Regions from separate parts of the Streptomyces sp. NPDC050161 genome, predicted to be linked through region 4. Evidence: riboswitches for the same ligand, from Rfam matches in the RefSeq annotation. Region 4 holds a riboswitch; each other region holds the start of a gene.
What was found. Region 4 has a riboswitch for cyclic di-AMP ahead of ACIBK8_RS10180 (transglycosylase family protein). Riboswitches for the same ligand answer to the same signal wherever they lie in the genome.
Positions count from the first base shown of each region.

Region 1: another riboswitch for cyclic di-AMP. It lies ahead of ACIBK8_RS31870 (M23 family metallopeptidase); the one in region 4 lies ahead of ACIBK8_RS10180 (transglycosylase family protein).
Region 2: another riboswitch for cyclic di-AMP. It lies ahead of ACIBK8_RS17370 (NlpC/P60 family protein); the one in region 4 lies ahead of ACIBK8_RS10180 (transglycosylase family protein).
Region 3: another riboswitch for cyclic di-AMP. It lies ahead of ACIBK8_RS34480 (M23 family metallopeptidase); the one in region 4 lies ahead of ACIBK8_RS10180 (transglycosylase family protein).

Region 1 is NZ_JBITJM010000027.1:53,155-60,664, forward strand. Features, by position in the region: gene ACIBK8_RS31855 (DNA topoisomerase (ATP-hydrolyzing) subunit A) at 1-2,418, opposite strand, end outside; gene ACIBK8_RS31860 (M16 family metallopeptidase) at 2,716-4,053, shown strand; gene ACIBK8_RS31865 (M16 family metallopeptidase) at 4,089-5,471, shown strand; cyclic di-AMP (ydaO/yuaA leader) riboswitch at 5,699-5,855, shown strand; gene ACIBK8_RS31870 (M23 family metallopeptidase) at 5,868-6,668, shown strand; gene ACIBK8_RS31875 (GntR family transcriptional regulator) at 6,898-7,510, shown strand, end outside.
Region 2 is NZ_JBITJM010000009.1:98,603-106,112, forward strand. Features, by position in the region: gene ACIBK8_RS17345 (PspC domain-containing protein) at 1-527, shown strand, start outside; gene ACIBK8_RS17350 (LuxR C-terminal-related transcriptional regulator) at 703-1,473, shown strand; gene ACIBK8_RS17355 (alpha/beta hydrolase-fold protein) at 1,696-2,820, shown strand; gene ACIBK8_RS17360 (GNAT family N-acetyltransferase) at 2,848-3,654, opposite strand; gene ACIBK8_RS17365 (hypothetical protein) at 3,844-4,197, shown strand; gene ACIBK8_RS17370 (NlpC/P60 family protein) at 4,375-5,550, opposite strand; cyclic di-AMP (ydaO/yuaA leader) riboswitch at 5,558-5,742, opposite strand; gene pcrA (DNA helicase PcrA) at 6,042-7,510, shown strand, end outside.
Region 3 is NZ_JBITJM010000038.1:13,829-21,338, forward strand. Features, by position in the region: gene ACIBK8_RS34475 (DUF2332 domain-containing protein) at 1-880, opposite strand, end outside; cyclic di-AMP (ydaO/yuaA leader) riboswitch at 1,313-1,468, shown strand; gene ACIBK8_RS34480 (M23 family metallopeptidase) at 1,480-2,643, shown strand; gene ACIBK8_RS34485 (aldo/keto reductase) at 2,814-3,755, shown strand; gene ACIBK8_RS34490 (hypothetical protein) at 3,855-4,157, opposite strand; gene ACIBK8_RS34495 (MrcB family domain-containing protein) at 4,529-5,707, shown strand; gene ACIBK8_RS34500 (PrsW family intramembrane metalloprotease) at 5,720-7,033, opposite strand; gene trmB (tRNA (guanosine(46)-N7)-methyltransferase TrmB) at 7,106-7,510, opposite strand, start outside.
Region 4 is NZ_JBITJM010000005.1:37,004-44,513, reverse strand. Features, by position in the region: gene ACIBK8_RS10200 (MFS transporter) at 1-613, opposite strand, end outside; gene ACIBK8_RS10195 (LysR family transcriptional regulator) at 870-1,745, shown strand; gene ACIBK8_RS10190 (cytochrome P450) at 1,845-3,167, shown strand; gene ACIBK8_RS10185 (transglycosylase family protein) at 3,458-4,513, shown strand; cyclic di-AMP (ydaO/yuaA leader) riboswitch at 4,732-4,940, shown strand; gene ACIBK8_RS10180 (transglycosylase family protein) at 4,945-5,619, shown strand; gene eno (phosphopyruvate hydratase) at 6,111-7,397, shown strand.

The DNA of each region.
Region 1 (7,510 bases), on a different contig from region 4:
GGTGAGCGGCACGCCCGAGCCGTCGCGGCGCGGGTCCACCTCGGGCAGGTTCACCGGGGAGCCCTTGGCGTCCGCGGCGTGGGGAGGTGCGGCTCCGGCCCAGGCGAAGGTCAGGCAGTCCTCGCCCTTCAGGAAGCGCTGGCAGCGCACGCCGCCGGTCGCCCGGCCCTTGCGCGGGTACTGGTCGAACGGCGTCAGCTTGGCCGTCGCCTCCGAGTCGTCCAGGGTGCCGTGCGATCCGGCGATGGTGAAGACCATGGCGTCGGCGGCCGGATCGACCGCGCTGAACGCGATGACCTTCGCGCCCTCGCCGAGTTTGATGCCCGTCATGCCACCCGCCGGACGGCCCTGCGGCCGGACCTGCGCCGCCTGGTAGCGCAGCAGTTGGGCCTCGTTGGTGATGAAGACCAGGTCTTCCTCGCCGGTGCGCAGCTCGACGGCGCCGACGATGCGGTCGCCCTCCTTGAGGGTGATGACCTCCAACTCGTCCTTGTGCGCCGGGTAGTCGGGCACCACCCGCTTGACGACGCCCTGTTCGGTGCCGAGGGCGAGGCCGGGTGAGGACTCGTCCAGCGTCGTCAGGCAGATCAGCTGTTCGCCGTCCTCCAGCGTCAGGAACTCCGCGAGCGGGGCGCCGCCGGAGAGGCTGGGGGCGGCGGCGGTGTCCGGGAGCTGCGGCAGATCGATCACCGGGAGGCGCAGCAGCCGGCCCGTTGACGTCACGGCGCCGACCTCGCCGCGGGTCGTCGCCGGCACCGCCGAGACGATGGCGTCGTGCTTGACCCGCTTGGCGTCGGCGTCGAACGGTACGTCGCCGCCTGCCGTGCGCGCCAGCAGCCCCGTCGACGACAGCAGCACCCGGCACGGGTCGTCGGAGACCTCCAGCGGCACCGAGGCGACCGAGGTGCCCGCCGACTCCAGCAGCACCGTACGACGGTCCGTGCCGTACTTCTTGGCGACGGCGGCCAGTTCGCCGGAGACCAGCTTGCGCAGCTCGGTGTCCGACTCCAGAATGCGGGTCAGTTCCTCGATCTCGGCCTGCAGGCGGTCGCGCTCCGACTCCAGCTCGACGCGGTCGAACTTGGTCAGCCGGCGCAGCGGGGTGTCGAGGATGTACTGCGTCTGGATGTCGCTGAGCGAGAAGCGCTCGATCAGCCGCTCCTTGGCCTGGGCGCTGTTCTCGCTGGACCGGATGAGCCGGATGACCTCGTCGATGTCGACGAGGGCGGTGAGCAGTCCTTCCACCAGGTGGAGACGGTCGCGCCGCTTGGCGCGGCGGAACTCGCTGCGCCGCCGCACCACGTTGAAGCGGTGGTCGACGTAGACCTCGAGCAGTTCCTTGAGGCCCAGCGTCAGCGGCTGGCCGTCCACCAGGGCGACGTTGTTGATGCCGAAGGACTCCTCCACCGGCGTCAGCTTGTAGAGCTGTTCCAGGACGGCTTCCGGGTTGAAGCCGTTCTTGATCTCGATGACCAGGCGCAGGCCGTGCTCGCGGTCGGTGAGGTCCTTGACATCGGCGATGCCCTGCAGCCGCTTCGAGCCGACCAGGTCCTTGATCTTGGAGATGACCTTCTCGGGGCCCACGGTGAAGGGGAGTTCGGTGATGACCAGCCCCTTGCGGCGCGCCGTGACGTTCTCCACGGCCACGGTGGCGCGGATCTTGAACGAGCCGCGGCCCTTCTCGTACGCGTCCCGTACGCCGCTCAGGCCGACGATCCGGCCGCCCGTCGGCAGGTCGGGCCCCGGCACGAAGCGCATCAGGGTTTCGAGGTCGGCGTTCGGATGCTTGATCAGGTGGCGGGCCGCGGCGATCACCTCGCCGAGGTTGTGCGGCGGCATGTTCGTCGCCATTCCCACCGCGATGCCCGACGCGCCGTTGACCAGGAGGTTGGGGTACGCGGCGGGGAGGGCGACCGGCTCCTGCTCCTGGCCGTCGTAGTTCGGCGCGAAGTCGACGGTGTCCTCGTCGATGGACTCCGTCATCAGGGACGTCGCCGACGCCATCCGGCACTCGGTGTACCGCATCGCGGCGGGCGGGTCGTCGTTGCCGAGCGAGCCGAAGTTGCCGTGGCCGTCGACCAGGGGCAGCCGCATCGAGAACGGCTGCGCCATGCGCACCAGCGCGTCGTAGATGGAGGCGTCACCGTGCGGGTGGAGCTTACCCATCACCTCGCCGACGACCCGGGCGCACTTGACGTAGCTGCGTTCGGGCCGCAGGCCCATCTCGTTCATCTGGTACAGGATGCGGCGGTGCACGGGCTTGAGGCCGTCGCGGGCGTCCGGCAGGGCGCGGGAGTAGATGACCGAATACGCGTACTCGAGATAGGAACCCTGCATCTCGTCGACGACGTCGATGTCGAGGATTCTCTCCTCGAAGTCGTCCGGCGGCGGCGGGGTCTTCGTGCTGCGGCGGGCCATCGCGGCTGCGGCTCCTTCTGCTGCGTCTACTGCCGATGTGGGGTCGACCGGCCGTTGGGTGAACAGCCGCCGGTCCGACCGGCTGGGGGATCGACCGGTGAGTCTGCCTGAGTCTGACGCGGACCATTGTGGACCGCCCCACTGACAACGCCGACCGCGACTCCCCCTCAGCCTGCCCGCCGCCGGCCGCGGACCGCTCGTACGGGGTCGCTCGGGCGGGAACTTCGCCAGATGCCGACGCGCTTGCATACAGTGACAGAACTTCCTCGCAAGCGGATCGAAGGGACGTACATGCCCATGGGTCACACGGCCACAGAACAAGCCGGCTCCGGCGGACTGACAGCGACCGAGCACCGGCTGGCCAATGGCCTGCGCGTGGTGCTCTCCGAAGACCACCTGACGCCGGTGGCGGCCGTCTGCCTGTGGTACGACGTCGGCTCCCGCCACGAGGTGAAGGGCCGTACGGGCCTGGCCCACCTCTTCGAGCACCTCATGTTCCAGGGTTCCGGGCAGGTCAAGGGCAACGGCCACTTCGAGCTCGTCCAGGGCGCCGGCGGCTCGCTGAACGGCACCACGAGCTTCGAGCGGACCAACTACTTCGAGACCATGCCCGCCCACGAGCTGGAGCTCGCGCTCTGGCTGGAGGCGGACCGGATGGGCTCGCTGCTGACGGCGCTCGACGACGATTCCCTGGAGAACCAGCGGGACGTCGTCAAGAACGAGCGCCGCCAGCGCTACGACAACGTCCCCTACGGCACGGCCTTCGAGAAGCTGACGGCCATGGCGTACCCGGAGGGCCACCCGTACCACCACACCCCCATCGGGTCGATGGCCGACCTGGATGCCGCGTCCCTGGAGGACGCGCGGGCGTTCTTCCGCACGTACTACGCGCCCAACAACGCGGTCCTGTCGGTCGTCGGTGACATCGACCCCGAGGAGACGCTGGCGTGGATCGACAAGTACTTCGGGTCGATCCCCATGCACGACGGCAAGCAGCCGCCGCGCAGCGGCGAACTGCCCGAGACCATGGGCGCCCAGCTGCGCGAGATCGTCGAGGAGGAGGTGCCGTCCCGCGCCCTGATGGCGGCCTACCGCCTGCCGCACGACGGCACCCGTGAGGCCGACGCCGCCGACCTGGCGCTGACCGTCCTGGGCGGCGGTGAGTCCTCGCGGCTCTACAACCGCCTGGTGCGCCGCGACCGCAGCGCCGTCGCCGCCGGCTTCGGTCTGCTGCGGCTGGCCGGTGCGCCGTCCCTGGGCTGGCTGGACGTCAAGACGTCCGGTGGCGTGGCGGTGCCGGACATCGAGAGCGCCGTCGACGAGGAGCTGGCCCGCTTCGCCGCGGAGGGGCCGACCCCGGAGGAGATGGAGCGCGCGCAGGCCCAGTTGGAGCGCGAGTGGCTGGACCGTCTCGCCACGGTCAGCGGCCGTGCCGACGAACTGTGCCGCTACGCCGTCCTGTTCGGCGACCCGCAGCTCGCGCTGTCCGCCGTGCAGCGTGTCCTGGAGATCACGCCGCAGGAGGTGCAGGCCGTCGCCCAGGCCCGGCTGCGCCCCGACAACCGCGCGGTGCTCGTGTACGAGCCGACCGCGGCCGACGAGACCGCCGACAACGACGAGGAGGCGGCCCAGTGAGCGACGCCGCGACCGCAGAATCCGCCATGACCGCGATGGAGTTCCACCCGCAGCCCCGGGGCGGTGCGCCCAAGCCGTGGGCCTTCCCTGCGCCCGAGCGCGGCGCGCTGCCCAACGGGCTCACGGTGCTGCGCAGTCACCGCCCCGGGCAGCAGGTCGTCGCCGTCGAGATCGACATCGTCGCGCCCCTGGAGTCCGAGCCCGAGGGGCTCGACGGCGTTGCCACGATCATGGCCCGCGCCCTGTCCGAGGGCACGGACAAGCACGACGCCGAGGAATTCGCCGCCGAACTGGAGCGCTGCGGCGCGACCCTGGACGCGCACGCCGACCACCCCGGTGTCCGGGTCTCCCTCGAAGTGCCGGCCTCCCGGCTGGCCCGCGCGCTCGGCCTGCTCGCCGACGCGCTGCGTGCCCCGGCCTTCCCCGACAGCGAGATCGAGCGTCTGGTCCGCAACCGCCTGGACGAGATCCCGCACGAGCTCGCCAACCCGGCGCGGCGTGCCGCGGTGGCGCTGTCCAGGGAGCTGTTCCCGGCCGCCTCCCGGATGTCGCGGCCCCGCCAGGGCACCGAGGAGACCGTCGAGCGCATCGACGCCCCCGCGGTACGGGCCTTCTACGAGGCCCATGTGCGCCCCGCCACGGCCACCGCCGTCATCGTCGGCGACTTCACCGGTGTCGACGTGGACGCCGCCCTCGCCGAGACCGTCGGCACGTGGACCGGCTCGCTCGCCGAACCGGTCGCCCCCTCGCCGATCACCGCCGACGACACCGGCCGCGTGGTGATCGTGGACCGCCCCGGTGCCGTCCAGACGCAGCTGCTCATCGGCCGTATCGGCGCCGACCGGCACGACCGGGTGTGGCCCGCGCAGGTGCTCGGCACGTACTGCCTGGGCGGCACCCTCACCTCGCGGCTCGACCGTGTGCTGCGCGAGGAGAAGGGCTACACCTACGGGGTGCGCGCCTTCGGCCAGGTGCTGCGCTCCTCGGCGCCCGATGCCCCCGGGGGGCACACGGGCGCCGCGATGCTCGCCATCAGCGGCTCGGTGGACACCGCCTCCACCGGCCCGGCGCTCGACGACCTGTGGACGGTGCTGCGCACCCTCGCGGCGGATGGCCTGACGGACGCCGAGCGGGATGTCGCCGTGCAGAACCTCGTCGGCGTCGCGCCGCTCCGGTACGAGACCGCGGCGGCGGTCGCCGGGACGCTCGCCGACCAGGTGGAGCAGCACCTGCCGGACGACTTCCAGGCGCAGTTGTACGCGCGGCTGGCCGAGACCGGCACGGTCGAGGCGACGGCCGCGGTGGTCAGCGCGTTCCCGGTGGACCGGCTGGTGACGGTCCTGGTCGGTGACGCGGCGCAGATCGCCGAGCCGGTCAAGGCGCTGGGCATCGGCGAGGTGACGGTCGTCAGCGGCTGACGTGCCGACAGGACGGTTGCCGTAGGCGGCCGTCCATGGAGCGACACAGGGGCTCCCGGGGTGTTCAACCGCCCCGGGAGCCCCTTTATGTCCGCATTCCCCCCGGCTGGTTGCGCGGTGCAGGTGTGGCGCTTCGCACAAACTGCCGGTTCTGTTTGCCGATCGAAAGACGCCCCGATTAGCGTCAACCCCGCTGTTCGTCAGCCGTACGCCGCAACCGTGGCACCGGACAGTCATCGCCGAGTCCCCGTACGGCGCGAGCCAGGGGAGCCGGGGACCCACATGTCCCCTGGGGTGAATCGGGTGCCTCTCCGGAGGAGCCCGTAGGAGACCTTCCTGCTCCGAACCCGTCAGCTAACCCGGTAGGCGAGAAGGAAGGAAAGGACAAGCCAGCACATGGCGTTCACCCGTGCCACCGGGAAGCACCGTCGTCCGAGCCGCACCGCGCGGACGACCCGCAACATCGCCGGCATAGCCGGTCTCGCCGCCACCGGCGTCGTCGCCTCCGTGGCCTCGCCCGCGCTGGCCGCCACGGCCCCCGCGAGCCCCCAGGACGCCGGCCTCGCGCACGCCGTCGTCCTCGGCGACGAACTCGCCGACCACGTCGCGGCGCAGGCCGACGCGCAGCAGGCCGTCGCCGAGGTCGCAGCGGCGAGGGAGAAGGCCGAGGACGAGGCCAAGAAGCAGGCCGAAGAGGCCAAGCGCCGCGCGCAGGAAGCCAAGGAGAAGGCCGACAAGGAGCGCGAGGCCAAGGCCCGCGCCGCCCGCGACGAAGAGCGCAAGCGCCTCAACGCCTTCGTCGCGCCTGTTACCGGCTCGTATGTCTCCACCGCCTACAAGGCGTCCAGCGGACTGTGGTCGTCCGGCAGCCACACCGGCATCGACTTCCACGCCGCCACCGGGACGCCCGTCCACGCCGTGGGTGCGGGCACCGTCGTCGAGGCCGGCGCGGGCGGCGCGTACGGCAACAACATCGTCATCAAGATGCACGACGGTACCTACACCCAGTACGGCCACATGTCGTCGCTCGGCGTCTCCGTCGGCCAGAGCGTCACACCGGGCCAGCAGATCGGCCTCTCCGGCGCCACCGGCAACGTCACCGGCCCGCACCTGCACTTCGAGGCCCGCACCGGCCCGGACTACGGGTCGGACATCGACCCGATCGCCTACCTCCGCTCGCACGGCGTCAACGTCTGACGCTCCGCACGCGAAGACACCGAAGCCCCGCCCGCAGGCACCTCCCGCGGCCGGGGCTTCGGCGTATCCGCATGGGGACGGGCGATGCGGCCTTCGGGCGCAGCACCGCATGGCCAAAAGATATCCATGAAGGAACGAACGCATCCGAAAAGCCACCGCCTTCGAATAGAGTTGCCAAAAGGCCGTCGCTCGGCGGCGTTTCCCGGGAATGACGGCGGAGGCACCCACGATGCGAGGCCATATTTCCGCGCAGGTCGTCTGCACGGCAATTCGCGAGGACATCGTCTCCGGTGCGCTGGAGCCGGGCAGGCGACTCGTCGAGGACATTCTGGCGGCCCGTTACGGCGTCTCCCGCGTCCCGGTCCGTGAGGCGCTGCGCACCCTGCAGTCCGAAGGGTTCGTCACCACGCGGCATCACGCCGGTGCCTGTGTCGCCGAACCGACCGCCCAGGAGGCGGCCGACCTGCTGGACCTGCGCGCGTTGCTGGAGCCGCTGGGCGCCGCCCGCGCAGCCGCCCGGCGCACGGAGGCTCACCTCAAGGTGCTGCGCGGCCTGGTCCGGCTGGGCCGTGAAAGGACCCGCCACGCACACCCGGCCGACCTGCCGCAGCTGGACGGCTGGTTCCACGAGACGCTCGCCCAGGCGGCCGGCAGCTCCAGCCTGACCGCGCTGCTGACCCAGCTGCGGCGGAAGATCGAGTGGATGTACGTCATGGAGACCCCGCCCCGCTCGTCGCAGGCGTGGGACGACCACGGCGCGGTACTGGACGCGGTCGCCCGGGGTGACGCGGACCGGGCGCGTGCCCTGATGGCGGCTCACGTCGAACGGTCCTCCCCGGGGT
Region 2 (7,510 bases), on a different contig from region 4:
TGCACACCCTCACCCTGATCCAGCGCAACGCCGACGAGCCCCGCGAGGTCGCCAGGCTGGCTCGCGCCCAGGAACGCGAACTGCGGGCCTGGCTGTACAAGCCCGAGGGCCGCGGCAAGGAGGAGGACGAGGAACCGGCCACCCTGGCCGAGGCGGTGCGTACCGCCGCGGCCGAGGTCGAGGACCACCACGGCGTCCCGATCGACGTCGTGGTCGTCGGCGACTGCCCGCTGGACGAGGCGCTGGGCGCCCAGATGCAGGCGGCGCGCGAGGCGATGGTCAACGCCGCCAAATACGGCGGCGAGGGCGGCGCGGTGCAGGTGTTCGCCGAAGTGGAGGGCCGCACGGTTTTCGTCTCGGTGCGTGACCGCGGGCCCGGCTTCGACCTGGACGCGGTCCCCGAGGACCGGATGGGCGTCCGCGAATCCATCATCGGACGGATGGAACGCAACGGCGGCACCGCCCGGCTGCGGTCGGTCCCCGGGGGCGGCACCGAGGTCGAACTGGAAATGGAGCGCGCCGAATGACCCCCACACCACGCGGCCCCCGCCCCGGCGGCCCCGCCCGCTCCCGGCCCGGCGGCCCGCCGCCCCGCCGAACCGCCGTACGGCAGGAATCGTGCGGCGGCACGCACCGAGCACGACACGGCGGCCCGCGCCGCGCGATGATGACGAGGCAGACCCCGATGGACGGACGGACGAGATGAACAGCGACGGCGCACAGCAGGCCGCGAACAGCGACGGCGCTCCCCAGGGCGAGGCGGCAGGGCCCGCGGCCCTCGGCGAGCCGGCCGGTGGCGGGGTGGCCGACGGCCGGACCGTGCGGGTCGTCCTGGTCGACGACCACCGGATGTTCCGTACGGGCGTGCAGGCCGAGATCGGCGAGACCGACCGCACCGGCGTCGAGGTCGTCGGCGAGGCCGCCGACGTCGACCAGGCCGTCACGGTCATCACCGCCACCCGCCCCGAGGTGGTCCTCCTGGACGTGCACCTCCCCGGTGGCGGCGGCGTCGAGGTGCTGCGCCGCAGTGCTGCCATGATGGCCGACGCCGACCGCCCGGTCCGCTTCCTTGCCCTCTCGGTCTCCGACGCGGCCGAGGACGTCATCGGCGTCATCCGCGGCGGGGCCCGCGGCTACGTCACCAAGACCATCACCGGCAAGGACCTGGTCGACGCGGTCTTCCGGGTCTCCGACGGCGACGCGGTCTTCTCCCCGCGGCTGGCCGGCTTCGTCCTCGACGCCTTCGCCTCCACGGACGCCCCGCCCGTCGACGAGGACATGGACCGCCTCACCCAGCGCGAGCGCGAGGTGCTGCGCCTGATCGCCCGTGGCTACGCCTACAAGGAGATCGCCAAGCAGCTCTTCATCTCCGTGAAGACCGTCGAGTCCCACGTCTCCGCGGTGCTGCGCAAGCTCCAGCTCTCCAACCGGCACGAACTCACCCGGTGGGCCACCGCCCGCCGCCTGGTCTGAGGCTCCTCACCGGCCGGGCCGCGTCCGGGATGACGTCCCGGCCCGCGGGCCCGGACCGCTGAGTGCGGCGGAGATCACTCATCCCACGGGAAAGAAGGGCTCGAAGAGGGGCAACCAGGACGTCGCGGATCGCCATCTAATGGCGCGGAGAGGCCCGCTGCCGACACCGGGGCCGGAACCACGCCCCCGTCGCCGCGTACATGTCCTGGAAGCGAGATCCCGATGAGCCTGACGGGCACGCCCTTCTTTCTCACCTCGATCGTGCTGCTGCTGATCGCCGTCGCGCTGCCGCTGGCACTGTGGGGACGGATACCGGGGCCGCGCCTGGCGCGCGGCGCCCTCCGCCTGGTCATGCTGCTGTTCGCCCAGGTCACGGCCATCACCCTGGTCTTCGTCCTGGTCAACAACGCGAACAACCTCTACGACACCTGGGACGACCTGCTGGGCACCGGCAGCCACGTGCAGGCAGCCCAGGACCTCGGCCCCGACGGGCTGGGCGGCCGGCAGATCAAGAACGAGCCCCGCCAGGTCCAGCCGTTCCGTCCGGCCGACGACCCGAAGCTGGGCCCCGAGGTCCAGATGACCGACCTCAAGGGCCGGATCTCCGGGGTCAGCGGCGAGGTGTACGTCTGGCTGCCGCCGCAGTACCACGACCCCGCCTACCGGAACACGAAGTTCCCGGTCGTCGAGGTGCTGCCCGGCTACCCCGGATCGGCGAAAGCCTGGTTCGGCTCCCTGAACGCCGACGAGCAGCTCCGCCCGATGATGCTGAACGGCGAGGTCAAGCCGTTCATCCTGGTCGCCCCGCGCACCAACCTCGTCACCGGCTCCGACACCGGGTGCGTCAACATCCCGGGGAAGGTCAACGCCGACAGCTGGCTGACCGTCGACGTGCGCCAGATGGTCATCGACACCTTCCGGGCATCCGACCACGCCCGATCCTGGGCCCTGGCCGGCTACTCGGCGGGCGCCCACTGCGCAGCCAAGCTCGCCCTGTCGCACCCGGACCGCTACCACGCGGGGATCGCCATGTCCGGCTACAACGACCCGGCGAGCGAGCACAGTTCACTCGCGGGCAAGGACCCGAAGCTGCGCATCGAGTCGAACCCGCTGCACATCCTGAAGTCGGCCAACGCGGCCGGAAAGCCGCCGCGCACCGCGCTGTACGTCTCCGGCGCCTCGGGCGACGGGTACCAGGCGGGCCTCGGACTGCGGCAGCTGGCGCAGCCGCCGACATCGGTGACCGTGCGGCAGATCCCCTCGGACGCCGGTGGCCACACGAGCGTGGTCTGGCGGGAGCAGGTGCCCGAGATCTTCCGCTGGCTGTCGCAACACGTCACTGCGTGAGGCGGGGGCGACGGCCCGGCCCTCGTTTCACCGCGGGCGGACCGCCGCCGTGACCGGCGCGCGCACCTGCCAGCCCAGGGCCTCATAGAGGGCACGGCCTTCGGGGCTGGCGACCAGCACACCCTGCGTGGCGCCCGCCGTGGCCGCGCGGCCGGCGAGCGCCGCCATCACCAGTCGGCCCAGCCCTCTGCGGCGGTGCCCGGCCGCCGTGCCGATCATGTCGAAGACGACCGACCGCGGTCCGGGCAGGGCACCGGGCGCCCCGTCGGTGAGCGCGGCAAGACCGCCTGCCGGGAAGATTTCCGGGTCCGGATCCGGGTCTGCCTCCGGGGCCGTCTCCGGGTCCGGATCCGGGCTTCCCGTACGGGCCGCGGGAGCCGCGGGAGCCGCTGCGGACGTACCGTCCAGGACCCGGGCCTCGATCAGGCCACGGTCCGCGTCGTGGTGGACGGCGAGGCGGTAGCCGGGCGGCGGCGCGGGGTTACCGGGCGGTCCCAGCCTGGTCGTCATCAGGTACTGGGGCTCGCTGAGCTGCCAGCCGTCAGGCAGCAGCGGCTCGACCCGCTCGCGCGGTGCGCAGATCTTGAGCCACAGGCCGGGCACGTCGATGCGGCGGACCAACTCGCCCAGCACGTCGGGGTCGGCCGTCGGCAGGACGTAGCGGGCGATGTGGTGCGGCCGTCCGACCTCGATCCGGAAGCCGCCGGGCACCGCCGACGGCGCGGCGGTCCGCCGGGCCCGTGCCCAGCCGTCGGCCCAGACGCCGACGATCCGCGCGAGTTCGGACGGCGAGGCGGGCGAGGGGGCCGGGGAGGAGTCCGTGGCGGGGGCCATGGGCCGAGCGTAGGCCGCATCCATGATCGACTTCAGCTGTATTTTCCGGGTGGGCACGGGCGCCAGGTAGAGCCTTGAAGGCTGCCGTCGCCGGGCCGCGTTCTGCGGTCGGGGGAGCACACGGCGGCATGTGACGGCGGGGCGCCCTGCCCGAAGGGTCGTGGTTTGGGAGGGCTACGATCCAGCACCATGGACGTAGTCATCAACATCTTCGTCGGCCTGCACATCATCGGTATCGCCTCCCTCCTGGGCGGCTTTCTGACCCAGATGAAGGCGATGAGCGCGGGCACGGCCCGCTTCGTGCCCGCCATGCTGCACGGCGCGCTGACGATGCTCGTCACCGGCATCGTGCTGGTCGGCCTGAACCAGGCCCAGGGCAGCCCGGTCGACAACATCAAGATCGGCATCAAGCTGGCCGTCCTGGTGGTGATCCTGGGCCTGGTCTACGTCAAGCGTGACGAGGAGAAGGTCGCCAAGCCGCTCTTCGGCGCCGTCGGCCTGCTCACGATGGTCAACATCTTCATCGCGGTGCTCTGGACCTGAGCCCGCCGGGGCCGCTGCGCCCCGTATGCCGCACGGTGAACCGCGCGGCCCTCGCGTCGTCAGCCGTTCCGGCCGTCCGACCGCCCGAGGGCCGCGCGGTTCCGTGCTGTGGGGGGTGGTGCGTGGGGTGCTGCGGGTGGTTCCTGAGGTGTCGCGGGGGAGCGGGCCCGACGCGACCTACGCCGGGCGGATGCTCCCGTAGATCGGCATGTAGTAGATCGACTCCACCCGCACGCTGGCGCCCGGCTTCGGGGCGTGGATCATCTTGCCGTCGCCTATGTACATCCCGACGTGGCTGATGTCCTTGAAGAAGAACACCAGGTCGCCCGGTTGCAGGTCCTTGGTGGCCACCCGCTCGCCGGTCTTCACCTGATCCCACGTCGTACGCGGCAGGTTCACCCCGGCCGCCTTCCAGGCCGCCTGCGTCAGGCCGGAGCAGTCGTAGGAGTTGGGGCCCGTCGCGCCCCAGACGTACGGCTTGCCCATCTGGGCGCGGGCGAAGGCGAGCGCCTTCTTGGCCTTTGTGAGGGACGTGCCGTCGTCGGACCCGCCGCCCGAACCGTCCGAGCCGCCCGAACCGTCCGTCGAGCCGCCACCGGACCCGCCGTCGCCCCCGCGGTCGCCCCCGTGCTCCTGGCGTTCCTTCTCGGCCTGCCGGCGCGCCATGTCGTCGGCCTTGCGCTTGGCGGCTTCCTCCTTCTTGCGCTCCAGCTCGGCCAGCCGCGCCTTCTCCTGGGCGGTCAGCCGGGACAGCAGCTGCCGGGCCTCGGTCAGCTTGCCCTGCACCGTCCGCTTGGACTCCTGGAGGGAGGTCTGGGACTCCTGGAGCCGTTCCAGGCTGTGGACGGCCTCGGCGCGTTCGTGCGCTGCCGCCGCCTGCTGCTCCTGGTAGTCGGCGACCGCCTGCTGCTGACGCCCGGTCAGCCGCTCCATGAGGTGGCTGCGGTCGGCGAACTGCTGCGGGTCCTTGGCGAGTATCAGCTGCGCGGTCGGGCTCATGCCTCCGGTGCGGTACTGCGCGGAGGCGTAGGTGCCCAGCTCCCGCCGGGACGCGTTGAGCTTGTCGGTGCGCTTCGCCGCGGAGTCCTGGAGTTCGGCCACCTTCTCGCGCCGCTGCTCGGCGCGCTCCTTGGCGGCGTTGTACTTCTGGGTCGCCACCTCGGCCTGGCGGTAGAGGTCGTCGACGTTCTTCTTGACGTCTTCGACGGTCGGCCGGGGGCTTCTGGGGGCCGCTTCGGCGGACTGCGACAGCAGTGTGACCGAGGCGAGTGCTGCGGTGGTGATCCCGACCGCCGTGCGGCGGCTTCCGGGTGAGGCGAGGACGCGGGTGCGCGGCTTGCGATGCGACGCCAAGGCCGGCGACTCCTTCCGTGGACCGCCTACCGGGTTAGCTGTCGGGTTCGGGCGGTGTCGCAGACGGAAGGCTTGCCCTACGGTCCGTACGCCCGCGCGCGGCGGCCGTACCGATCGATTCACCCCGGTGGTGCTGGTGGGTCCCCGGCTCCGGGTGCCCAGGGGCAGGGCCGGACTCGGCGGAGGCGACCCGTGCGCACGCTGTCGTACGCGGGGATGCGGGCTGCCCGAGCGAGCACGGTAGCCAACTCGTGTGGCTCCTGTGAAGGCTGATGTTCGAATTGCCCGAAACCTTTTCGTGACCTGAAGGTGAGGTGACGGTGATTGCGTTGGATGTCGGTTTCGGGCAGTGCGGGGAAGCCTCGGGGCGGCTCCTGTGAAGACGGCTCCACGTCTCCGAAACGGATTCTGCACGGCCGGGACGCTTCCCGTGCGGCCGTTCCCGGACTTCGGGACCGGATGTCAGTGGGGCCGCCTAGACTCGGTGGGCGATGAGCAGCCTCTTTGACGACAGCTTCCTGGCGGATCTCGGCCCGAAGGGCGAGCACCCCCCGCCCCCTCCCGAGGACGAGCACGGCCCGGCCCCGGAGGAGGTTCCGCACGACCTCTTCGACGGGAAGTTCGACGCCCCCGTGCCCCGGGAGGCGTACTACCGCGACGGCGCCGCCCGCCCCGCGGTCGATCCGGCCGCCCTCCTGGAGGGGCTCAACGACGCCCAGAAGGCGGCCGTGGTGCACACCGGCAGCCCGCTGCTGATCGTCGCGGGCGCCGGATCCGGCAAGACCCGGGTGCTCACCCACCGCATCGCGCATCTGCTCGGCGCGCGCGGCGTGCACCCCGGCGAGATCCTCGCGATCACCTTCACCAACAAGGCCGCGGGCGAGATGAAGGAGCGCGTCGAAGAGCTGGTCGGCCCGCGGGCGAACGCCATGTGGGTCTCCACCTTCCACAGCGCCTGCGTCCGCATCCTGCGCCGGGAGTCCAAGCAGCTCGGCTTCACCTCGTCGTTCTCGATCTACGACGCCGCCGACTCGAAGCGCCTGATGGCCCTGGTCTGCCGCGATCTGGACCTCGACCCCAAGCGCTTCCCGCCCAAGTCCTTCAGCGCCAAGGTCTCCAACCTCAAGAACGAGCTCATCGATGAGGAGACCTTCGCGGGGACGGCTGCCGACGGATTCGAGAAGACCCTGGCCGAGGCGTACGCGATGTACCAGGCGCGGCTGCGCGAGGCCAACGCCCTGGACTTCGACGACATCATCATGACGACCGTCAACCTCCTCCAGGCGTTCCCCGACGTCGCCGCCCACTACCGCCGCCGCTTCCGGCACGTCATGGTCGACGAGTACCAGGACACCAACCACGCGCAGTACACCCTCGTGCGCGAGCTGGTCGGCCCGCCCGAGTCCGCCGCCGAGCTGTGCGTCGTCGGCGACGCCGACCAGTCGATCTACGCCTTCCGCGGCGCCACGATCCGCAACATCCTCCAGTTCGAGGAGGACTACCCCAACGCCACGACGATCCTCCTGGAGCAGAACTACCGCTCCACGCAGACGATCCTCAGCGCCGCCAACGCCGTCATCGAACGCAACGAGAACCGCCGCCCCAAGAACCTCTGGACACAGGCGGGCGAGGGCCCCCGGATCACCGGTTACGTCGCCGACACCGAGCACGACGAGGCGCAGTTCGTCGCCGACGAGATCGACCGGCTGACGGACGCGGGCGACGCCAGGGCGGGCGACGTCGCCGTCTTCTACCGCACCAACGCCCAGTCCCGTGTCTTCGAAGAGATCCTCATCCGGGTCGGGCTGCCCTACAAGGTCGTCGGCGGCGTCCGCTTCTACGAGCGCAAGGAGGTCCGCGACGTCCTCGCGTACCTGCGCGTCCTCTCCAACCCCGAGGACACCGTCCCGCTGCGCCGGATCCTCAACGTCCCCAAGCGCGGCATCGGCGACCGCGCCGA
Region 3 (7,510 bases), on a different contig from region 4:
TCGTGGCGAACCGCTCCCGGCGGTCCAGCGGCAGGTAGGTCAGTACGGCGGTGTGGAAGACGACCAGCGTCGCGTCGGCCGGTGCTTCGGCCGCGAGCGCGGGCAGTTCGTCGACGAGGTCGCCACGCACCATCCGGGGGCGCGGCGCTCCCCGTACGGCGTCGACGGCGGCCGGGAGGTGCTGCGCCCGCTCGGTCGCCCCGGGCCATACGAGCGCCTGGAGCCAGCGCAGCGCGTCGGGATCACCGACCGGGTCGAGCGGGTTCAGGTCGATGCCGGCCCGCCAGACGACCTCGGGCAGGCGTCCGGGCGGGGCCGCGGACGCGTCCGGCACCCAGGTCTCCCGGCTCGTACGGCACCGGAACGTCACGGGGCTGTCGTGCGGGCCGACCGCCACGGCCGCGCCCGCGTCCCCGCCGTCATCGAACGCGTACCGGTAGCGGTCCGGGTACAGGCACAGGCCGGCCGACGCGCCGACCTCCAGGAGGGCCAGCGGCTGGGGGAGGCGGGCCAGCAGCGGGAGGAGGGTGGCGCAGCGGGCCGGTTCGTTGGTCTGGGTGGCGCGCCGCATGATCACCGCGCGGACCTCGTCCCAGTGCCTGATGGTCCACTCGCGCCAGCGGCGGTAGGCGAGGTCGCCGCGCGGGCCCTGCTCGGCGTGCGGGCCGTCGAGATGGCGGACGGCGGCGAGGAGGAGGTTGGGCTGCTGCTTGTTGCCGGGTGGCAGCGAGCCCGCCAACAGCTCGCAGAATTCCGGGTCCTGGCTGATCCGCGCCGTCAGTTCCTCGTGGGCCTCGCACTGCCCGCGCGCCTGCCACCAGGAGAAGTCCCGGTAGCGATCCGCCAGTGTCTGCCCGTTGTTGACGAAGTTGACGACCATGATCAGACGCTACTTCCCTCACGTTCCGTGATTGCCGCGCACCCCTCTGCATAACAAGTGATGCACAATCACGCGCAGCCCGTTTCCCGCCAGAGGGTCAACTCGCCCTGTTTAGAACCTTGGTGGGCCTATAAGTCCAGGCCAAAGCTGGTGAGTAGGGGGTGCGGATTCGTGAGAACGCTTGGAAATCCGCGGCCATCTCTATTACTGTCCGATAACGGAGCGCGGTCGTCCCAGCCGTCGCAAGAGGCGGCACCGTGCGCCGACGCTGAATCCTGCAAGCGCTCTTCGGGCGCCTCGGGCATCACGGGCACCACCGCTGGTCACGACCTGCACGTTCACCGCAGCACGCCGCGATACACCGCAGTACCGCAGCATCGAAATTTCACGAACTGCCGTGAACTGCAGGGAACTTCCGTGAACTACGGGAAACGCCCTGGAATGCCGGATGGATCCCGAACCGCGCGGAGGGAACCGGGGAACCACCATCATGGGGTGAATCGGACGCCTCGCGCCAGAGGCCGCCCGTAGGAGACCTTCCTGCTCCGAACCCGTCAGCTAACCCGGTAGGCGAGAAGGAAGGAAAGGAGTGCGCCCCCGTGGCGTCCAACAGGTCTGCCCCCGAGGCTCCGTCCGCCTACGCCCTCGACGACACCGTCCCCTTCGACGGCCCCCGGCCGTCCGGCGGCCTCGGCCGTGACGACGCAGGCGAGGGCCCGTGGGAGGAATGGAACCCCACCGAGGAATCCGTCCGCGCCGCCCGCGGCAAACACCGGGTCGCCAAGCAGCGCAGCGGGGGATTCGCCCGCGGCGGCACGGTCCTCGGTGTCGGTGTCATCGCGGCGGTCGGCGCCGGCGGGATGGCCACGGCCGAGGGAAAGCCGCCGGTGCCGATCTCCGTGCCCGACCTCGGCGCGATCACCGACGACCTCTCGGAGAAGCTGCCGGACGCCGAGTCCCTGCCCGGCATCGGCCCCCTCATCTCGGACGAATCCGACGCGGCAGCCGACTCCGCGGCCGACTCCGCCGCACCGGAATCCGGCACCCCCGCCACCTCCGCCACCCACGCGTCGGCACCGCTCTCCTCCGCCGGCCTCACCCCGGCCGACGGCACCCAGGGGACGGGCGGCGCGGGCGAGGCGCTGCGCAGCCGCATCCTCCAGCAGGCCGACGCGCAGCAGAGCGCCGCCGAGCAGGACGCCCGTGACGCGGCCGAGCAGTCCGCCGTCGAACAGGCCGAGAAGACCGCTGCGGCGGCGCAGAAGAAGGCCGCGGCGGCCAAGGAGGCGGCGCGGGCCGAGGCCGAGCGGGAGGCGAAGGCGGCGGCCCACAAGAAGGCGGAGGCCGAGCGGCTCGCCGAACTCGCCAAGAGCTACCTCCTCCCGGTCACCTCGTACACCCTCACGGCGAGCTTCGGCCAGGCAGGCGACCGCTGGGCCGCCGACCACACCGGCCAGGACTTCGCCGCCCCCACCGGCACTCCCGTCAAGGCGGTGCACTCCGGCACCATCACCCAGGCGGGCTGGGCCGGTTCGTACGGCTACCGCGTCGTCCTCACCCTCGACGACGGCACCGAACTCTGGTTCTGCCACCTCTCGTCCATGGTGAAGACCTCGGGCAAGGTCGGCACCGGCGAGGTCATCGCCCGGGTGGGCGCCACCGGGAACGTCACAGGACCCCACCTCCACTTGGAGGTCAGGCCGGGCGGCGGCGACCCCGTCGACCCCATGCCCTGGCTGCGGGACCACGGCCTGAAGGTCTGACACCGGGCGGGGCGGGCACGGCGGTCACGGCACGGCCGGTCGGCGGGGCGGGTCCGATGAGGCGGGTCCGGCACGGCTGATCGGCCGACGAGGCGGGTCCGGCGCGGCTGACCGGTCGTGGGTCGGGCGGGGGCGGAATATTCCCCTCCCGCCCGACGCTGCCACCACGTATGACCGTTTCACGCAAGAACCTCGGCTCGCTGTCCGTCTCCCCGCTCTCCCTCGGTGGCAACGTCTTCGGCTGGACGGCCGACGAAGCCGAGTCGTTCGCCGTGCTCGACGCGTACGTGGCGGGCGGCGGCAACTTCATCGACACCGCCGACGCCTACTCGTTCTGGGTCGAGGGCAACAAGGGCGGCGAGTCCGAGACGGTGATCGGCAACTGGCTGGCCGCCCGCGGCAACCGCGCCGACGTCGTCATCGCCACCAAGGTCGGCGCCCAGCCGGGCCTCAAGGGCCTGTCCACCGCGACGATCAAGAAGGCCGTCGACGGATCCCTGAGCCGCCTGCGCACGGACTACATCGACCTCTACTACACGCACTACGACGACGAGTCGGTCGAGGTCGCGGAGTTCCTCACCGCGCTCGACGACCTCGTCAAGGCCGGCAAGGTCCGCGAGATCGCCGCGTCCAACATCTCGGCGCCGCGCCTGGAGGAGTCCCTGGCCTGCTCCGCCCGCGAGGGCCTGGCCCGCTACGTCGCCCTCCAGCCGCACTACAACCTGGTCTCGCGCGACACCTACGAGGGCGAACTGGCCGACGTCGCCGCCCGCCACGGCCTCGCCGCCGTCCCGTACTACGCCCTCGCATCCGGCTTCCTGACGGGCAAGTACCGCCCCGGCACGGACATCGACAGCGCCCGCTCGGCCAAGGCCGCCCAGTACCTGGCCACCGACCGCGGCCCCCGCGTCCTCCAGGCCCTCGACACCGTCGCAGCCGCCCACGACGCCGAGATCGCCACCGTCGCCCTCGCCTGGCTGGCCGCCCGCCCCACGGTCGCCGCCCCCATCGCCAGCGCCCGCACGGTCGCCCAACTCCCGTCCCTCCTCGCGTCCTTGGACCTGACCCTCACGGACGCCGAACTGACGCTCCTGAACGAGGCGTCGGCCTGACACGAAGCCCCGTACACCGGGGCGGCACGACAGCCGTACGGGCCGGGGCGCGACTGCCGCCCCGGCCCGTACGGCCGTCCTCGTACGCGCTCCCGCGCCTCACACCCGCCGGTCGGCCACCAGCCACGACGCCAGCGCCATCCCGCCCGCCACCGCGAACACCGAAGGCCACGCCCCGACCTTCTTCGCAAGCGGATGCGACCCGGCAAACGCCGCCACATACACCCCACCCAGCGCAGCCGCAGCCTTCCCCCCGGCCTTCTCCTGCCATCCCTTGACCGCCACCGCCCCGGCCGCAGCCAACACCGCCCCACCCAAGGGCCGCTTCTTCGTCCAGCGGGCCACGGCATAGCCGGCGAGGAGGCCGGTGGTGGCTACGGGGGTGGTGGGGATTTCAGCCATGTTTCTTACCTCTCGCTAACGGAAAACGACGACTGCGCCTTCACTTGACTCTACTTCCATTCTTCAGCATACGAACCGTTAGTCGTTGACTGTGAGGCGTTGGTAGAGCTAGCGCCTCAACATGGCGTTGGTCACAATGCCTGGTCGTTCGAGGTAAGGGCGTGACTAGTTAGCGAGCATCCCCTAAGTGAAGAAGCGGTAGCGCCAGTCAGTTCATTTTTGTTGCGCTTCGGGCGTCGAGGAGGGGCGTGACTGCGACCATTGGGCAGAAAAATGGATGCGTGACTGCATCTCGGGTCTGTTCGGGGGCGCCTAGAGCTATTGCCAGGTGAGCAGTTGGTCGCGGCGTCACCTGAAGCTCCCATACTGGCGTGAATCATTCGAATCAGGGTGGGGGGTATTCATGGCTGATCGATCTCAACTATTTTTTGTGCATGGGTATTCGCGATCTGCTCCTCGATGTAGCCACCACGTTCGACACGACGCTCACGACGACGAGCGGTAATCCCGGGCAGGCTGTGCTCAAGGCAGCTAGCGAGCGGCTGGCCGACGCCCTGCCGTACGGGATGAAGGCCACAGGGCATGGTGGCCAAGGGGGAGCCGCGGCAACGCCATGGATCCGTGTCTTCGACCCGTCTGCCGGCGGGTCAGGTACCAACGGCCTCTACCTCGCCTACATTTTCTCGGCGGATTTGGCATCGGTGACCCTTACACTCCAGCAAGGTGTCACGGCGATGCGTGACGAATTGCGTACCAGAGGGCAGAGGCTGCGGAACCACCTGGCCTTTCGAGCACGGGCCCTCCTGGCTGAGCTTCCCCATGATCTGGTCGCGGACTGGACGGACCGTCCTCAACTGAGGCACCACGAGTGGCGGCCTCGTGCGTACGAGGCAAGTAGCGTGGCCGGCCGCTGCTACGACATAGCGAAGCTTCCCAGTGAAGGCGATCTCTGCGCTGACCTGGGCATCATGGGCATGATTCTGAAGGCGGCGCTTGATGTGGAGGCGCAAGTCCAGGTCGTGAGCGCGCCAGACGGGCCTACCGTTGAGTACGTTCCTCAGGCGCATGCGACATACCGGGGACTGGAGGGTTTCCACCCGAAGACGGGGGATGACTACGTCGCCGAAATCATTGCCCGTCAGCAAACTAAGAAGCAAGTGCACGAAGGTCTGATTCGGAGCTTCGGTCCGTACATTCATGGCAGGGGCTTCATCCCCATCACGGAGAGGGCACACCCTCGCGATCTTGTCCTCCGCTCTGGGGGCGACAATGGAGCCCACGCCACTGAGTGGTTGGTGGAGGCCAAGGCGGTGAAGAAGGGCAATGCCACCCAGGCTGTGCGCGAGGCAGTAGGGCAACTGCTTGAGTACAGCTATTTCTTGTACAGCGGCATGCCCAAGCCGCATCTACTAGGCCTTTTCTCCGAAGAAATTGGCGTCTACACCACGTACCTGGAAGACCACGGGATCGGCGCAATCTGGCGTACGAAGGAAGGGTGGGCGGGCTCCGCATCAGCGATCGCGTGGGGGATGGCCGAAGCCCAACAGTAGGCGTGCGCGACCTTAGTAACCATCGGGCCTCGGCGGGTCGCCGTCGGGTGGCGCCGGAGTGGTGTCCTCCGCACCCCCCACCTCCCACGCATGCAGCAACGCCGGTTCTGCCACCGGTTTGTGGTGCCACAGGTCTCGGAGGAGGGCGGTCTCGCGTTCGGTGAAGTGGGGGGTGGGGCCCGTGAGATGGGCTCGGCGGCGGTGGAAGGAGAGGGTGGTGGCGAGGGTGGTGTAGGTGGTGACGGCTTGGGCGGCGGTGGGGCCGTGGGTGTGGCGGGCCAGGTCGCGGGCGAGGGTTCGGGTTTTGAGGGAGGAGAGGGCGGCGGGTTCGGTGGGGGTGAGCCAGCCGGTGGCGGTGTACGGGGCGAGGTAGCTGTGCAGGGACAGCAGTTCCTGGCGGCGGGCCCAGAGGGCGAACCAGGTGACGGTGAGCAGGACGGGGACGAAGAAGAGGCCGTAGACGGTGAGGAAGCCGAGGTCGTCGAGGGAGGCGGCGGTGTTCCAGACGGCGTGCAGGAGGACGGCGGTCAGCAGGCCGAAGAGGACGAGGGCGACGCGGGACGTGCGGCGGTGCGGGTAGCGGGTGGCGGCGGCGCCGAAGCCCAGGCCCGTGAGGATGGTGAAGAGGGGGTGGGCGAAGGGGGAGACGACGATGCGGAGGAAGAAGGTGCCGGCGGTGAGGGAGTTGAGGCCGGTGTGGCCCATCGAGAGGTCCTGGCCGAAGGCGCTGCCCAGGTAGAGGACGTTCTCGGTGAAGGCGAAGCCGGTGGCGGTGATGCCGGCGATGACGATGCCGTCCGTGATGCCGTCGAAATCGCGTCGGCGGAAGCGGTAGAGGAGCAGGACGGCGGCGGCCTTGGCGGTTTCCTCGACGACCGGCGCTATGACGTTCGCGCCCCATGCCTGGGTGGAGGAAGGGGAGGCGTGGGTGAAGGTGGTGTCCAGCCAGTCGGTGGCGAAGCCGTTGGCGAGGAGTGCGACGAGGGTGGCCGCGCAGGCGCCCCAGGCGAAGGCGAAGACGAGGTTGCGCCACGGCTCCGGTGCGATGCGGCCCAGCCGACGGAACGCGGCGATCAGCAGCGGTACGGGGAAGGCGGACAGGCCCAGGCCGACGAAGAAGCCCTCGGTTCCGGTCTGCCGGCCGATGATCACCAGGATGAGTACGCCGGACCCCGCGAGCAGCAGAATCAGCGCGGCCGTGCGCACGGCCTTGTTGTGCCAGGGCGCACGCCTTCGGGGAGCGCCCGCGTACGCGGAGGCGTACGGGCGGGTGTCGGGCGCGTCCGCCGGTAGGGGCGGAAGCGACGGCGGCGGGGGCGGGTGCACCCGTCGACAGTAACGAGGGGCGCGGGGGCCGGGCCGGGGCGCCCGCCCCTCCGCCACCGGGCCCGCCTCGCCCTACACAGGCCGGCGGCGGAAGAGCAGGTCGTGGACGGTGTGGCCCTTGTCCAGGCCCTGGCCCTCGAACTTGGTGAGCGGGCGGAAGTCCGGCCGGGGCGCGTACCCGGAGTGGAGGTTCTGGAGCGTCGGCTCGGCGGAGAGCACCTCAAGCATCTGCTCGGCGTACGGCTCCCAGTCGGTCGCGCAGTGGACGAGGGCGCCGGGGGCGAGCCGGGTGGTGACCAAGGAGAGGAAGTCCGGCTGGATCAGCCGGCGCTTGTGGTGGCGCTTCTTCGGCCAGGGGTCGGGGAAGAAGACGCGCAGGCCGGCCAGGGACGCGGGGGCGAGCATCTCGCGCAGCAGGATGATCGCGTCGCCGTTCGCCACGCGGATGTTGGTCAGGCCGTTGCGCTCCGCGAGGGC
Region 4 (7,510 bases):
CGAGCGCCGCCCGCCACCGCAGCACCGGCTGCTGCCCGAACAGCGCCAGCGTCGAGCGCAGCAGCGCCGGATAGCGCAGCCCCGCCGTGGTGTGCAGGACCGGCAGCCGCAGCCGCAGCAGCACCGCCATCAGCAGCATCAGTACGGCGTTCACCCAGTACACGGTGCGCCAGCCGCCGAGTTCGGCCAGCAGCCCCGCAGCCGTGCGGGCCAGCAGGATGCCGAGCAGCAGCCCGGTCATGACCGTGCCGACCGTCCGGCCGCGCTCCTCGGGAGCCGAGAGGGTCGCCGCGTACGGCACCACCACCTGCGCGGCGACCGACGCCAGGCCGGTCAGCGCGGTGCCGGTGAGCAGCAGCGCGGCGTTCGGCGCGCTCGCCGTGACAGTCAGGAACAGCGCCGTCGCCACGCACAGCGTCACCGCGAGACGGCGCCGCTCCAGCAGATCACCGAGCGGCACGAGCAGCAGCAGCCCGAGGCCGTAGCCGATCTGGGCGACGGTCACCACCAGCGCGGCGGCGGACGCGGACAGCCCCAGATCCTGCCCGATGACGTCGAGCAGCGGCTGGGCGAAGTAGTTCCCGGCGACGGACAGGCCGGTGGCCACCGACATCAGCAGCAGCGTGCCGCGGCCCAGCCGCTGCGGCCCGGCCGCCGTTGGCACCGCCTGCGCGGCACTCGCCGCCTCGGGCGCCGTACGCGGCGCCTCCCCCTCGGACTCCATGTCCCCTCCTGCCAGTTGGTTCTCTTCCGCGCCCGCCTCCCCCCGGCGGCGGACGGTCCCAGCCTGCGGGCTGCGCATCGATGAGTCCAACACATTGTCGTCATCGCATCCATCGCTGATCACGATGGATCGTTATCCTCCGCGGATGGAGTTGCAGCAGATGCGGTACGTCGTCGCGGTCGCCGAGACCGGCGGGTTCACCCGGGCCGCCGAGCGCTGCCACGTGGTGCAGTCGGCGCTCAGCCACCAGATCGCCAGGCTGGAGAAGGAACTGGGCGCCCAGCTCTTCCAGCGCACCAGCCGCAGCGTGCGGCTGACCGCGGCGGGCGAGGCGTTCGTACCGGTCGCCCGGCAGGCCCTGGCGTCGGCCGAGCGGGCCCGCGCCGAGGTGGAGGCGGTCGCGGGCGAGGTGCGCGGGCAGCTCGCGGTCGGGGCGATCTCGACCGTGTCGGCCGTCGATCTCGCCCAGGAGCTGGGCGCGTTCCGCACCCGCTATCCCCAGGTGCGGGTCGGCCTCCGGATGGAGATGAGCGACGAGCTGATCGAGAAGGTGCGGCAGGGCGCGCTGGACGTCGCCTTCGTCGGCCTGGTGCCGGGCGCTCGGGTCACCGGGGTAAGGGAGAAGGAACTGGCGCGCGGTGAGCTGGTCGCGGTGGTGCCGCCGGGCCATCCGCTGGCCGGGCAGGAGCGGACCGGTCTGGCCCGGCTGGCCCGGGAGACCTTCGTCGACTTCACGGCGGGCTCGGCCGCCCGCAGGCAGCGCGACGACGCCTTCCGTGCCGCGGGGCTGAACGCCGACGTGGCCTTCGAGGTGACCACCGTCGAACTCCTGGCGAAGCTGGTGCGCGCAGGGCTCGGGGTCGGCATGGTGCCCGAGGGCATCGCGGGGGAGCTGACCGGGCTGCACGTCGTCCGCGTCCGCCCGGCGCCGCGGCGCATCGAGCGGGTGGTGTGGCAGGCGCTCGGCCCGTCGCCCGCAGCCGCCGCGTTCCTGGCGGGCCTCGGGGTGGACCCGGGCTGAGCACGGCAGGGGCGGCCGGGGCGCGGGTGCCCGGCGAGGCGCGGTCGCCGCAGCGGTTACCGTCGAAAGGTGCACGACAAGCCCGACACCACCCCTGACATCACCCCCGGCGCCGCCCCCGCGGGCCAGCCCGCGCGCTGCCCCGCAGCCTCCGCGCCGCCGCCCGCCCCCGAGCTGTTCACCTGGGAGTTCGCCGCCGACCCTTACCCGGCGTACGCCTGGCTGCGGGAGCACGCGCCGGTGCGCAGGACCGCGCTGCCCAGCGGCGTCGAGGCATGGCTGGTGACGCGGTACGCCGACGCCAGGCAGGCGCTCGCCGACGGCCGGCTCTCCAAGAACCCGGTGCACCACAGCGAGGCCGCGCACGGCAAGGGCAAGGTCGGCATCCCCGGCGAGCGCAGCGCCAACCTGATGACCCACCTCCTCAACATCGACCCGCCCGACCACACCCGGCTGCGCCGCCTGGTCTCCAAGGCGTTCACCCCGCGCCGGGTCGCAGCCTTCGCCCCCCGCGTCCAGGAGCTGACCGACGCGCTCATCGACTCCTTCGCGGCCCGCGGCGAGGCCGACCTCATCCACGAGTTCGCCTTCCCGCTGCCCATCTACGCGATCTGCGACCTGCTGGGCGTACCGCGCGAGGACCAGGACGACTTCCGCGACTGGGCCGGGATGATGCTGCGGCACACCAAGGCGGGCCAGGCGGGCGGGCCGCGCGGCGGCGTGGCCAAGGCGGTGAAGAAGATACGCGGCTATCTCGCCGAGCTGATCCACCGCAAGCGCGCCGAACTGCCCCGCGAGGCGGCCCCCGGCGAGGACCTCATCTCCGGCCTGATCCGCGCGTCCGACCACGGCGAGCACCTCACCGAGAACGAGGTGGCCGCGATGGCGTTCATCCTCCTCTTCGCCGGCTTCGAGACCACCGTCAACCTCATCGGCAACGGCACCTACGCCCTGCTGCGCCACCCGGAACAGCGCGCCCTGCTCCAGAAGGCCCTGGCGTCGGGCGACGACGCCCTGCTCGCCACCGGCATCGAGGAACTGCTGCGCTACGACGGCCCGGTGGAGCTGGCGACCTGGCGGTTCGCCACCGAGGAACTGACCATCGGCGGGGCACGGATAGCCGAGGGCGACCCCGTACTCGTCGTGCTGGCCGCGGCCGACCGCGACCCCGAGCGGTTCGACGCGCCCGACACCCTCGACCTGGCCAGGCGCGACAACCCGCACCTGGGGTACGGGCACGGCATCCACTACTGCCTGGGCGCCCCGCTCGCCAGGCTCGAAGGCCAGGCCGCCCTCGCGACGCTGCTGACCCGGCTGCCCGACATCCGGCTCGCGGCCGAACCCGACGAGCTGCGCTGGCGCGGCGGGCTCATCATGCGCGGACTGCGGTCCCTCCCGGTGGAGTTCACCCCGGCACCGTGACGAGGGGCACGGAACCGGCCCGGCGGCAGGCCGGTTGACGCCCACGCGGGCCGGTCTGCTACCGGCTCGGCGACGTGCCTGATGAGGGCCGTGACAACCGATTTCTTGACGGTGCGTCAGCTACGTGACCTCTGCGTGATCTCCGCTACACCGGCTTGTGACGACCCGTGAGCCCGGCTACCTTTCGACCGAACCTGTGCTCGACCGCCCCGGCGGGACGGCCGCGCCGAAGCCTCGGCCGGCCGGCATCCGCCGGTGCGACAACTCAACGCCGCTCGAAAGGCAACCGCATGCGCTCCGGGAACGGCCGCCATCGTCGACCCCGTCAGGCACCGGCCCTCTTTGTCACGGCGGGAGTGGCCGGCGCCGGCATCGCCATGCCACTGCTCGGCGCGGGCTCCGCACACGCCGCCGACACCGCCACCTGGGACCGCGTCGCCCAGTGCGAGAGCGGCGGGGTGTGGAGCGGCGCGTCAGGCGACGGCTACGGCGGTCTCCGGCTCACCGCGGACCTGTGGCAGGAGTACGGCGGCCTGGCGTACGCGCCGCGCCCCGACATGGCCAGCCGCGCCCAGCAGATAGCCGTGGCCGAGAAGATCCTGGACGACCGCGGCCCCGGCGCCTGGCCGAGCTGCGCCGCCGACGCCGGCCTCTCCCGGGGAGGCCGCGCACCGGACGTCGATCCGGGCAGCACCGACGCGCCGGCCCCCGCCCCCACGGACCACGACGACCAGGGCACCGGCGGCACGGACGACGCGACCGATCCGGCCGACACCCCCGGTTCGCACGCTTCGCCCTCCCCGTCCGACCCGTCACACCCGTCGGACACCGCGGACCCATCGGATGCTCCGGACCCGTCCGGCACTTCGGGCTCGCACGACCCCGCCCCCGACCCGTCCGACGCCACACCGGAGCCCGGCGCGCCGGACCCCGGCCACGCCGAGGGCGACGGCAGCGGCCACGACGGCGAGGGCAAGGGCAAGGACGGGAGCGGCGAGCACGGGACGCCCGGCACGGGCGGATCCGATGCGTCCGACGGCTCCGGTGACTCCGCGACGCCTGGCAGCGGCAGCCCCGACCCGACGCCGCCCGGCAAGCACCGCGGCGGCGAGGGTGCGGACGACGGCGGCAGGTCCTCGGGGCGGCACGCCTCGCGGGGCGGCGGGGAGCGTCCGCAGCCGGCTCGTGGCGACTACACCGTGCGCCCCGGTGACAGCCTGTCAGCCATCGCCGAGGCCCGGGAGCTGCCCGGCGGCTGGCCCGCGCTGTACGAGCGCAACCGTGAGGTCGTGGGCTCCGACGCGGACCTCATCCACCCCGGACAGCGTCTCGATCTGGGGCGCTGAGCGGGTAGTTAGTCGGCTTTCGTCCCTTTTGGCGAAAGTGAGACATGGCTCTCGTTGACGCCCGCGGTGTCCGACCCGTCCGCTGAATCCATACCGCGCCCTACCTGCGGAAATATGAGCGCTCTGCGGGCATTGGCGGCCAACTGGGTGCAGAAAACGGGGTTTGAACCGCACAGGGGTTCATGTCTACGGTCAGGACCGCTCGCCAAAGCGGGCCCTTCGCTCACACGCCGAATCCTGCCGGTGGGTGAAGGCAGTCGACGCGCAAGCGCCGAAGGCAGGAGCGGGGGAACCAAGGTAAGCGCCGGCCCCGCCCGTGAAAGCGGGTCAGCCGGCTTGGGGTGAAGACGTGTGTGAAGCGCACACGGCCGGGCAGCTCACAGCCCGAACCCGACAGCTCACCTCGTAGGCGTCGGTGAGGAAAACGAACCATGCTGATCAACAAGGGCAAGCACCGTCGTCCGTCCAAGGCCGTCCGCGTCGCCACCCTCGCCGGTGTCGCCGGTGCCGCTGTGGCCGTCCCGCTGATGGGCGCCTCCTCCGCCTCCGCCGCCTCGGTCGCCACCTGGGACGCCGTCGCCCAGTGCGAGTCCGGCGGCAACTGGTCGATCAACACCGGCAACAACTACTACGGCGGCCTGCAGTTCTCGCAGTCCAGCTGGGCCGCCGCCGGCGGTACCCAGTACGCGCCCCGCGCCGACCTGGCCACCAAGAGCCAGCAGATCGCCGCCGCCGAGAAGCTGCTCGCCATCCAGGGCCCGGGTGCCTGGTCCTGCGCCGGCGCCGGCAACCTGACCTCCGGTGGCCCCGCCGCCAACGTCGACACCTCCTCGGGCTCCGGCACGACCAAGGCCGCCCCGCAGCGGAAGGCCGAGACCCCGGCCCCGCAGCACAAGAGCACCCCGGCCCCGGCCCCGCAGCAGCAGAAGTCCCAGCCGGCGCCGAAGTCCAACCCGCACGGCAACTACACCGTCAAGTCCGGCGACACCCTCGCCAAGATCGCCAAGGCGCACGGCACCAACTGGAAGTCCGTCTACGCGAACAACAAGTCCGTCATCGGCGGCAACCCCAACCTGATCTTCCCGGGCCAGAAGCTCAGCATCTGAGCCCACCCTGGCAGGGTCTTGAGGGCTCCGTGCCCGGTGCCTCCTCCCGGATGACCGCAGCAGTTCGCGCGTACGGCGGTCCGCGCGAACCGCTCACCCGGGAGGCGGCGGGGGCCGAAGAGCCGGAGGGCGCCCGGGAGTTCGCTCATATCTCCCGAGCTGAACTAAATGCACGTAATGCGCATTGAGATCCCTTCGCTCTCATTCACCCCGCTCTGCCCGTTTTCTTCCCGCGAGATGCCCCGTCCGGCGCGTTCGTCCCCGCATCGCGCCGCGGCGGGGTCTCTCCGTTCCGTACCCTGGTGCCGGACACAGCGACGTGACCGCCCCTTACAGCTGCTCTCCCGCCCGGCGGACGAAGCTGCCCGAACTCCCGCGAACTGGGCCTTTGGGTCATTCTTCCTCCCGTCGAGGGGGCTGAGGGCGAGCGGAACGGCAACAGGCCGTTAGGCTCGTGCTGCAGAACTCCAGACACCCATGAAGGAGACAACGTGCCGTCCATCGACGTCGTCGTAGCCCGCGAAATTCTCGACTCGCGAGGTAATCCCACGGTCGAGGTCGAGGTCGGCCTCGACGACGGCAGCACCGGCCGTGCCGCGGTTCCGTCCGGCGCCTCGACCGGCGCCTTCGAGGCCATCGAGCTCCGCGACGGCGACCCCAGCCGTTACCAGGGCAAGGGCGTCGAGAAGGCCGTCCTCGCCGTCATCGAGCAGATCGGCCCGGAGCTGGTCGGCTACGACGCGACCGAGCAGCGGCTGATCGACCAGGCCATGTTCGACCTGGACGCCACCGACAACAAGGGCTCCCTCGGCGCCAACGCCATCCTGGGCGTCTCCCTCGCCGTCGCGCACGCCGCGTCCGAGGCCAGCGACCTGCCGCTGTTCCGCTACCTCGGTGGCCCGAACGCGCACGTCCTGCCCGTCCCGATGATGAACATCCTCAACGGTGGGTCGCACGCCGACTCCAACGTCGACATCCAGGAGTTCATGATCGCCCCGATCGGCGCGGAGTCCTTCTCCGAGGCGCTGCGCTGGGGCGCCGAGGTCTACCACACCCTCAAGAAGGTCCTGAAGGAGCGCAACCTCTCCACCGGTCTCGGTGACGAGGGCGGCTTCGCCCCGAACCTCGGCTCCAACCGCGAGGCGCTCGACCTGATCCTGGAGGCCATCCAGCAGGCCGGTTACGTCCCCGGCCAGGACATCGCGCTGGCGCTCGACGTCGCCGCCTCCGAGTTCTACAAGGACGGCAAGTACGCCTTCGAGGGCTCGGACCGCTCGGCCGCCGAGATGACCGAGTACTACGAGGGCCTCGTCGCCGACTACCCGCTCGTGTCCATCGAGGACCCGCTGTTCGAGGACGACTGGGCCGGCTGGCACGTCATCACCGAGAAGCTCGGCGCCAAGGTCCAGCTCGTCGGTGACGACCTGTTCGTCACCAACCCCGAGCGCCTGGCCCGCGGCATCGAGGAGAACTCCGCCAACGCGCTGCTGGTGAAGGTCAACCAGATCGGCTCGCTGACCGAGACCCTGGACGCCGTCGAGCTGGCCCAGCGCAACGGCTTCAAGTGCATGATGTCGCACCGCTCCGGCGAGACCGAGGACGTCACCATCGCCGACCTCGCCGTCGCCACCAACTGCGGCCAGATCAAGACCGGCGCCCCGGCCCGCTCCGAGCGCGTCGCCAAGTACAACCAGCTGCTGCGCATCGAGGAGATCCTCGACGACGCCGCCGTCTACGCCGGCCGCTCCGCCTTCCCCCGGTTCCGCCCCGCGAACTGACACAGGCACAGCGCCCTGCGAACCGATCACCGCGGCGCCCCGCGAACTGACCGGAACGGCAGGGCCGATCGGCCCGAGCGTGGCGTCCCGCCTCGCAGCGTCCCCGGCAGCGG